Linked DNA regions of Sinorhizobium sp. BG8. The main gene of each other region encodes a partner of the protein of the gene in region 2 in a complex. Links are inferred from orthologs where the notes say so. Each region holds a gene or a part of one and is shown on either strand. Other genes may lie near its edges.

Region 1 (4,043 bases), 220 kb from region 2 along the record:
ATCGCCGCCTTCCACGGTGCAGGCCGAAGTCGCAACGCCGAAATGACGCGACGTCCGGATCTCCCGGGCGCATGCTTATGGAAACAACGCAAACGGATGAGAGGAACGCCATGAACCTGAAAGCATCCACAGCCCTCGTTCTGGCGACGCTGATCGTCAGCGCCGCCCAGCATTCACAGGCGATCGTCGGACGCGAAATGGCGCAGGCCCTGGGGTATCATTGCTCCACTCAGCAGGGCGTGTGCCAGATACCGCCGGCCATCCTCGGCTCGATCTGCTCCTGCGGAGACGCCCAGGGCGTCGTGGTCCCGTGACCGGCGACGGCACGGACGGGCTCAGCCCGTCTGTGAGCGGAGGCCTCCCGGAGGTCGGGGGAGCGCGCAGCCCGGCTCCCCGGCCCGCGCCCTGATCGCGCGCCACCGCCGGGCCCGGTCCTCGTGAGCCTCTGGTCCCGGATCCCGCATGCCGAACGTGCCCGGCCGCGTCCGCCCCTGTTCCGGTGCCGGGAGAACCGCGCGCGGCGTGCAATCCGTTTCCCTTTTGTACTCTTTGCCTCTTTCCTTTCGTCCTGACTCTCTCCATATTCCCGCCATGGCCAGATCACCGAAAAAACCGTCGCCCTCGAGCCCAGGCTTCGAGGAAGCCCCGCAAGCGTCCTTTGAAGGCGCTCCCCTCTCCGGCAGCGTGTCCGACTGGGTGAAGCAGCTTGAAGCCGAGGCGGAGGCCTCCTCCATCGAGACGCAGCGCCAGATCGCCTCCAAGGCCGGAAAGCACCGCAAGAAGGTCGAGATATCGGCCTCCAAGACATCCCGGGGCGTCTCGATCGGCGGTTCGACGGACCCGAAGACGCGCACCGCGGCCGGTCTCAACCCCGTCGCCGGTCTCGACGTCTCGCTGGAGGAGGCCGACAAGCTCACGTCCGGATCCGGCGTCACCGCGACGGTCGAGGCCCTGTCGAAGCTGATCGAGTCCGGCAACCCGCTTTTCAAGGACGGCAAGCTCTGGACGCCGCACCGCCCTGCCCGGCCGGAAAAGTCGGAAGGCGGCGTGCCGATACGCATGATGAGCGAATACCAGCCGGCCGGCGACCAGCCGACCGCCATCAAGGACCTCGTCGAGGGCCTGGACAATGGCGAGCGCTCGCAGGTCCTCCTCGGCGTCACCGGCTCGGGCAAGACCTTCACCATGGCCAAGGTGATCGAGGCGACGCAGCGCCCCGCCGTCATCCTCGCGCCGAACAAGACGCTCGCCGCCCAGCTCTATTCGGAGTTCAGGAACTTCTTCCCGGAAAACGCGGTCGAGTACTTCGTCTCCTACTACGACTACTACCAGCCCGAGGCCTACGTTCCGCGCTCCGACACCTACATCGAGAAGGAATCCTCGATCAACGAGCAGATCGACCGCATGCGCCACTCGGCGACCCGCTCGCTGCTCGAACGCGACGACTGCATCATCGTCGCCTCCGTCTCCTGCATCTACGGTATCGGTTCGGTCGAGACCTACACCGCCATGACCTTCCAGATGCAGGTCGGCGACCGGCTCGACCAGCGCCAGCTGCTGGCCGACCTCGTGGCCCAGCAATACAAGCGCCGCGACATGGATTTCCAGCGCGGCTCGTTCCGGGTGCGCGGCGACACCATCGAGATCTTCCCGGCCCACCTTGAGGATGCCGCCTGGCGCATCTCGATGTTCGGCGACGAGATCGACGCGATCACCGAGTTCGACCCCTTGACCGGCCAGAAGACCGGCGACCTGAAGTCGGTGAAGATCTACGCCAATTCGCACTACGTCACCCCGCGCCCGACGCTCAACGGCGCCATCAAGTCGATCCGCGAGGAACTCAAGCTGCGGCTCGCGGAGCTGGAGAAGGCCGGCCGCCTGCTGGAGGCGCAGCGCCTGGAGCAGCGCACCCGCTACGACCTGGAAATGCTGGAGGCCACCGGCTCCTGCCAGGGCATCGAGAACTATTCGCGCTACCTGACGGGCCGCAGGCCCGGCGAGCCGCCGCCGACCCTCTTCGAATACATCCCGGACAACGCGCTGATCTTCATCGACGAGAGCCACGTCACCATCCCGCAGATCGGCGGCATGTACCGTGGCGACTTCCGCCGCAAGGCGACGCTCGCCGAATACGGCTTCCGCCTGCCCTCCTGCATGGACAACCGGCCACTCCGCTTCGAGGAATGGGACGCCATGCGCCCCGATACCATCGCCGTGTCCGCGACGCCGGGCGGCTGGGAGATGGAGCAGTCCGGCGGCGTCTTCGCCGAGCAGGTCATCCGCCCGACCGGCCTGATCGACCCGCCCGTCGAGGTCCGCTCGGCAAAAACCCAGGTGGACGACGTCCTCGGCGAAATCCGCGAGACCGCCGCCGCCGGCTACCGTACCCTCGTCACCGTGCTCACCAAGCGCATGGCCGAGGACCTGACCGAATACCTGCACGAGCAGGGTGTTCGCGTGCGCTACATGCACTCCGACATCGACACGCTGGAGCGCATCGAGATCATCCGCGATCTGCGCCTCGGCGCCTTCGACGTGCTGGTCGGCATCAACCTCCTGCGCGAAGGCCTCGACATTCCCGAATGCGGCTTCGTCGCCATCCTCGACGCCGACAAGGAAGGCTTCCTGCGCTCGGAAACGTCCCTCATCCAGACCATCGGCCGCGCGGCGCGAAACGTCGATGGCAAGGTCATCCTCTATGCCGACCAGATCACCGGGTCCATGCAGCGCGCCATGGACGAGACCGGCCGCCGCCGTGAGAAACAGGTGGCCTACAACGAGGCGAACGGCATCACTCCGGAATCGGTGAAGGCGAAGATCTCCGACATCCTCGACAGCGTCTACGAGCGCGACCACGTTCGCGCCGACATATCAGGCGTCGGCGGCAAGGGATTTGCCGAGGCCGGCCACCTTGTCGGCAACAACCTCAAGGCTCACCTCGAGGCGCTGGAGAAGCAGATGCGCGACGCCGCCGCCGACCTCGACTTCGAGAAGGCCGCCCGCATCCGCGACGAGATCAAGCGCCTCAAGGCGGCCGAACTCGCCACGATGGACGACCCCATGGCACGGCAAGAGGCGCGGAGTGCCGAAGGCACGACGGGGAGCAAGGCCGATGCGGCGCGCAATGCCGAAGGCGGCGACAAGGCCCCGTCAGGTTCCCTGTTCCAGAAACCCTCCCTCGACGACATGGGTCCCGGCACAGACACGGAAGTCCCATCAGGGAAGTCGCTGTTCCGCAGGAATTCCCTCGACGAAATGACCGTCGGGCGGACCGAGAAACCGGTGACCGGACACATCCCTCAGAAGCCGGATGCGGACACCAGAGCGCAGCGCAGCGGACAAGCGTCCGCCGCCGATCGTTCGGCGTCCCCGGGCAGCGCCGACAGCGTGAGCGAAAAGAATGACCCCCGCCCGCTCGTCCGCGGCAAGATCGGCGCCGGTTCCTACGAGGACCCGGGCGAACAGAAGCGCAAGGGCCGGACGAAGGGCAAGACGGGACGGCCGGGGCGGTGAGCGGTGTTGCTTTCTTGCTACCTCAACTTTCGTCATACGAGTCTTTCATGATTCGCCTATAAGATAAAATTGGGTACGATCACGATCGAAACCATGGCTATTCCGGATGATCTCCAAACCAATGAATATTGAGAACATCTCGGTATTATACAGCAGATAGTATCAGCCAATTTCGAAGGGCTAAAAATAAATGAAATCCATCGCTTTCTTCAATAACAAAGGCGGAGTGGGGAAAACTACACTTTTGTGCAATGTCGCCGCATACCTAGGAAATAATCTGAATAAAAAAGTACTGGTAATAGATGCGGATCCACAATGTAACGCCACTCAACTAATGCTTAGCGATGAGGAAATTCTAAATATTTATGAGGATAGAAATAGTTACACTATACACAACATTATTCATCCACTTTCACTAGGTAAGGGTTATAACGAACAACTGAAACCAATCTCCGTCCCATCGTATGCAGTTGACCTAATTTGCGGAGATCCAAGACTCTCATTGAAAGAGGATCTTCTGTCAAAGGATT
Region 2 (3,718 bases):
GGCATCTCCCCCGACTTCGCCACCCACAACACCTGGCTTCCTGCGGGTCGCTGGGGGCTTGAGGCCGTCGCCAACCTCGACAAGGTGCCGGTAAAGGGCGCAACGATCATCGTCGGCGCACCGAAGGTTCGCGGCGGCACCGGCGGCCCGGCCCGCGTCTTCGCGCTCGCCTGATCCCGTCCGGGACCGGCGACATTCGCCGCCGGTCTCCTTTCGCGTTGCAAGGAATTCGCCATGAGCACCGTCAAGCCTCCCGCCGACCTCGAAGCCGATTCCCGCGTCAAGGCGGTGTTCGACGACATCCGGGCCACGCGCAGGTCCGACTTCATCAACAACATGTGGCTCTACCTCGCCTTCGACCCCGCCCTGCTGGAAAGCACGTGGCGCGAGGTCAAGGCCGTCATGGCAGCGCCCTCCGAACTCGATCCGCTGGTCAAGGAGATGCTCTACATCGCCGTCTCCGTCACCAATGGCTGCGGCTACTGCGTCCATTCGCACACGGCTGCCGCCAAAGCGAAGGGCATGACGGCCGGGCAGCACGCCGAACTCCTTTCCATCATCGCGCTCGCCGGCAAGACGAACCAGCTTGCGACCGCCCTCCAGGTACCCGTCGACTCGGCATTCGACGCCGATCGCGGCTGAGCGGACGCACCCTCAACCCGTCTGCCCCGCCGCACCCGTGCCGTCGGAGACGGGAGCGTGGAATAAAAGAAGAACGGAAAACTGGCCTTTCGCCCCCGAATCACTACATTGGGCCGCATGATGAGCGGTTACGACGATATTCCCTTCTTCGATGAAGACCCGGCGCTTGCGAAGAAGACACCGGTTCCCGAACGCAGCACAGGCGGCATTGCGGCACGCGCCATGGCCGCGCGCGATGCCTCGCGTGCCCCGGACTACCTCTCCGGCCTCAATCCGGAGCAGCGCGAAGCGGTCGAGACGCTCGACGGTCCCGTCCTCGTGCTTGCGGGCGCCGGCACCGGCAAGACCCGCGTGCTGACGACCCGCATCGCCCATATCCTTGCGAGCGGCCGCGCCTTTCCCTCGCAGATCCTCGCCGTGACCTTCACCAACAAGGCCGCGCGCGAGATGAAGGAACGCATCGGCTTGCTCGTCGGCGGCGCCGTCGAAGGCATGCCCTGGCTCGGAACCTTCCACTCGATCGGCGTCAAGCTTCTGCGGCGCCACGCCGAGCTCGTCGGCCTGCGCTCCGACTTCACCATTCTTGACACCGATGATGTCGTGCGGCTGATCAAGCAGATCATCCAGGCCGAGGGCCTCGACGACAAGCGCTGGCCGGCCAAGCAGTTCGCCGGCATGATCGACGGATGGAAGAACAAGGGTCTCGACCCGGCCCAGATTCCGGAAGGCGACGCCCGCGCCTTCGCCAACGGCAAGGGCCGCGAACTCTACGCCGCCTACCAGAACCGCCTCAGGACCCTGAACGCCTGCGATTTCGGCGATCTTCTGCTGCACCCGATCCGCATGTTCCGCGCCAATCCGGATATCCTGCGCGAGTACCACGACAGGTTCCGCTATATCCTCGTGGACGAGTACCAGGACACGAACACCGCCCAGTACATGTGGCTGAGGCTGCTGGCGCAGCGTGCGAAGGGCGTGCCGCAGAACGTCTGCTGCGTGGGTGACGACGACCAGTCGATCTATGGCTGGCGCGGCGCGGAGGTGGACAACATCCTGCGCTTCGAGAAGGACTTTCCGGGCGCCAAGGTCATCAAGCTCGAACGCAACTACCGTTCGACCGCCCACATACTCGGTGCCGCCGGGCATCTGATCGCCCACAACGAGGGCCGCCTCGGCAAGACGCTCTTCACCGACCGGCACGATCCAGACGACGACAAGGTCGTCGTCCATGCCGCATGGGATTCGGAAGAGGAAGCCCGCGCGGTCGGCGAGGAGATCGAGCAGCTCCAGCGCCAGAAGCACAAGCTCAACGACATGGCGATACTGGTGCGCGCCTCCTTCCAGATGCGCGAGTTCGAAGACCGCTTCGTCACGCTGGGCCTCAACTACCGCGTCATCGGCGGCCCGCGCTTCTACGAGCGGCTCGAAATCCGCGATGCCATGGCCTATTTCCGCCTCGTCTGCCAGCCGGCGGACGACCTCGCCTTCGAGCGCATCGTCAACACGCCGAAGCGCGGCCTCGGCGACACGACCATACGCAACCTGCACGACTACGCCCGCGCCCGTGACATCCCGATGCTCGCCGCCGCCAGCGACATCATCGAGACGGACGAGTTGAAGCCCAAGGCGCGCAAGGCCCTGTTCGATGTTGTTGCCGATTTCCGCCGCTGGCAGACGCTGCTCGAAACGACGCCGCATACCGAGCTCGCCGAGCAGATCCTCGACGAGAGCGGCTACACGGCCATGTGGCAGGCGGACAAGTCCGTCGAAGCGCCCGGGCGCCTGGAGAACCTCAAGGAGCTCATTCGCTCCATGGAGGCCTTCGAATCTCTTCGCGGCTTCCTCGAGCACGTCTCGCTGGTGATGGATGCCGAGCAGAACGAGGATCTCGACGCCGTCTCGATCATGACGCTCCACTCCGCCAAGGGTCTCGAGTTTGAAACCGTGTTCCTGCCCGGATGGGAAGAAGGCCTGTTTCCGCATCAGCGCGCCCTCGACGAAGGCGGTCGCGCCGGGCTCGAGGAGGAGCGACGCCTCGCCTATGTCGGCCTCACCCGCGCCAAGCGCCGTTGCCATATCTGGTTCGTTTCGAACCGCCGTATCCACGGCCTGTGGCAGTCGACCCTGCCGTCGCGCTTCCTCGACGAACTGCCGGAAGCCCACGTCGAGGTCGCCGAGGTCGAGCAGTCCTATGGCGGCTACGGTCGTGGCGGCTACGGTCAGTCCCGCTTTGACAAGCAGGAGCCGTTCCAGAACTCCTACTCCACGCCGGGCTGGCGCCGCGCCCAGCAGAACAAGACCGACGCCACCCGCGACAACTGGGGTTCGCGCTCCGGCCATGCGGTCGAGCGCATCGGCTATGGCGAGAGCGGCCCGCGCGCCCGCACGATCGAAGGCGAGCTGGTCGCCAAGTCCACCGCCACCGAGCCGTCGCGCTTTGCCGTCGGCGACCGCGTGTTCCATCTCAAGTTCGGGAACGGAAACGTGGCCGCGATCGAGGGCAACAAGCTGACCATCGATTTCGACCGCGCAGGTCAGAAACGCGTGCTGGACGGTTTCGTCGAAAAGACATGACGCGATGCCGGTAGCTTTCGATGGCGGAGGATCACCTCCGCCATGGAACGCCCGACACCAGTACCCACGCAATCGTGGGAAGCATTCGCCAGGAAGGCGCGCGGATCAGGCGGCCACCTCGTCCGCAATGAACGCATTTTCTTCCTTGCCGCCGATCAGGGCCGTCGTCGCGGAGTTGGCCTGAAGGTTGACGACCGTCAGTATGGGGTCGACGATCGGGTCGATGGCCGCCAACAGGATGATCGCGACTTCCACAGGCAACCCGAGCGGAACCAGGATGAGCGAGATCATCGAAAGCCCGGCAATGCCCGGCGCGCCTGCCGCGGCAACGCCGGCCAGCATCGAAGCGACGATCACGAACGCCGTCCAGCCGAGATCCAGGTCGACGCCGTAGAGGTTGGCGAGAAACATGGTCGCGAGCGCGAAGTGAAAAACGGAGCCCGGCGGATTGAGGGTGATCCCCAGCGGCATGACCATGTCGACGCTGTTGCGGTCCAGGCCC

Evidence for each region. The genes of interacting proteins can lie anywhere in the genome.
Region 1: the proteins of F3Y30_RS16350 (region 2) and uvrB are in contact, whole or in part, in a crystal structure (PDB 7EGT), measured with the Thermus thermophilus proteins. The link is inferred for Sinorhizobium sp. BG8 from one-to-one orthologs. Residues at the interface, in WP_096412145.1 of Thermus thermophilus: His654, Arg656, Phe657, Gln666, Asp668, Glu669, Lys680, Arg681, Leu682, Ser683, Lys685, Tyr686, Ala687; in WP_096411307.1 of Thermus thermophilus: Glu23, Leu25, Arg26, Asp27, Gly28, Glu29, Arg30, Phe31, Arg55, Glu326, Asp327, Phe328, Glu379, Ser382, Gln383, His398, Gly400, Arg401.

Annotation. Positions count from the first base shown.
Region 1 is NZ_CP044011.1:3,242,732-3,246,774, forward strand. The notes cover bases 286-3,713. They hold uvrB (excinuclease ABC subunit UvrB), read left to right. Parts: upstream 286-591; coding sequence 592-3,513; downstream 3,514-3,713. Other genes in these bases: F3Y30_RS15305 (hypothetical protein), read left to right, coding at 286-314; F3Y30_RS15315 (AAA family ATPase), read left to right, coding at 3,704-3,713. Also shown: F3Y30_RS15300 (hypothetical protein), read left to right, coding at 1-46; more of F3Y30_RS15305, read left to right, coding at 111-285; more of F3Y30_RS15315, read left to right, coding at 3,714-4,043. UniProt on the Escherichia coli protein: The UvrABC repair system catalyzes the recognition and processing of DNA lesions. A damage recognition complex composed of 2 UvrA and 2 UvrB subunits scans DNA for abnormalities.
Region 2 is NZ_CP044011.1:3,463,733-3,467,450, forward strand. What follows is about bases 385-3,487. They hold F3Y30_RS16350 (UvrD-helicase domain-containing protein), read left to right. Parts: upstream 385-759; coding sequence 760-3,216; downstream 3,217-3,487. Other genes in these bases: F3Y30_RS16345 (carboxymuconolactone decarboxylase family protein), read left to right, coding at 385-642; F3Y30_RS16355 (dicarboxylate/amino acid:cation symporter), read right to left, coding at 3,322-3,487. In the rest of the region: F3Y30_RS16340 (cyclase family protein), read left to right, coding at 1-174; more of F3Y30_RS16345, read left to right, coding at 235-384; more of F3Y30_RS16355, read right to left, coding at 3,488-3,718. UniProt on the Escherichia coli protein: A helicase with DNA-dependent ATPase activity. Unwinds DNA duplexes with 3'-5' polarity. Translocates on single-stranded DNA with 3'-5' polarity. Initiates unwinding more efficiently from a nicked substrate than double-stranded DNA.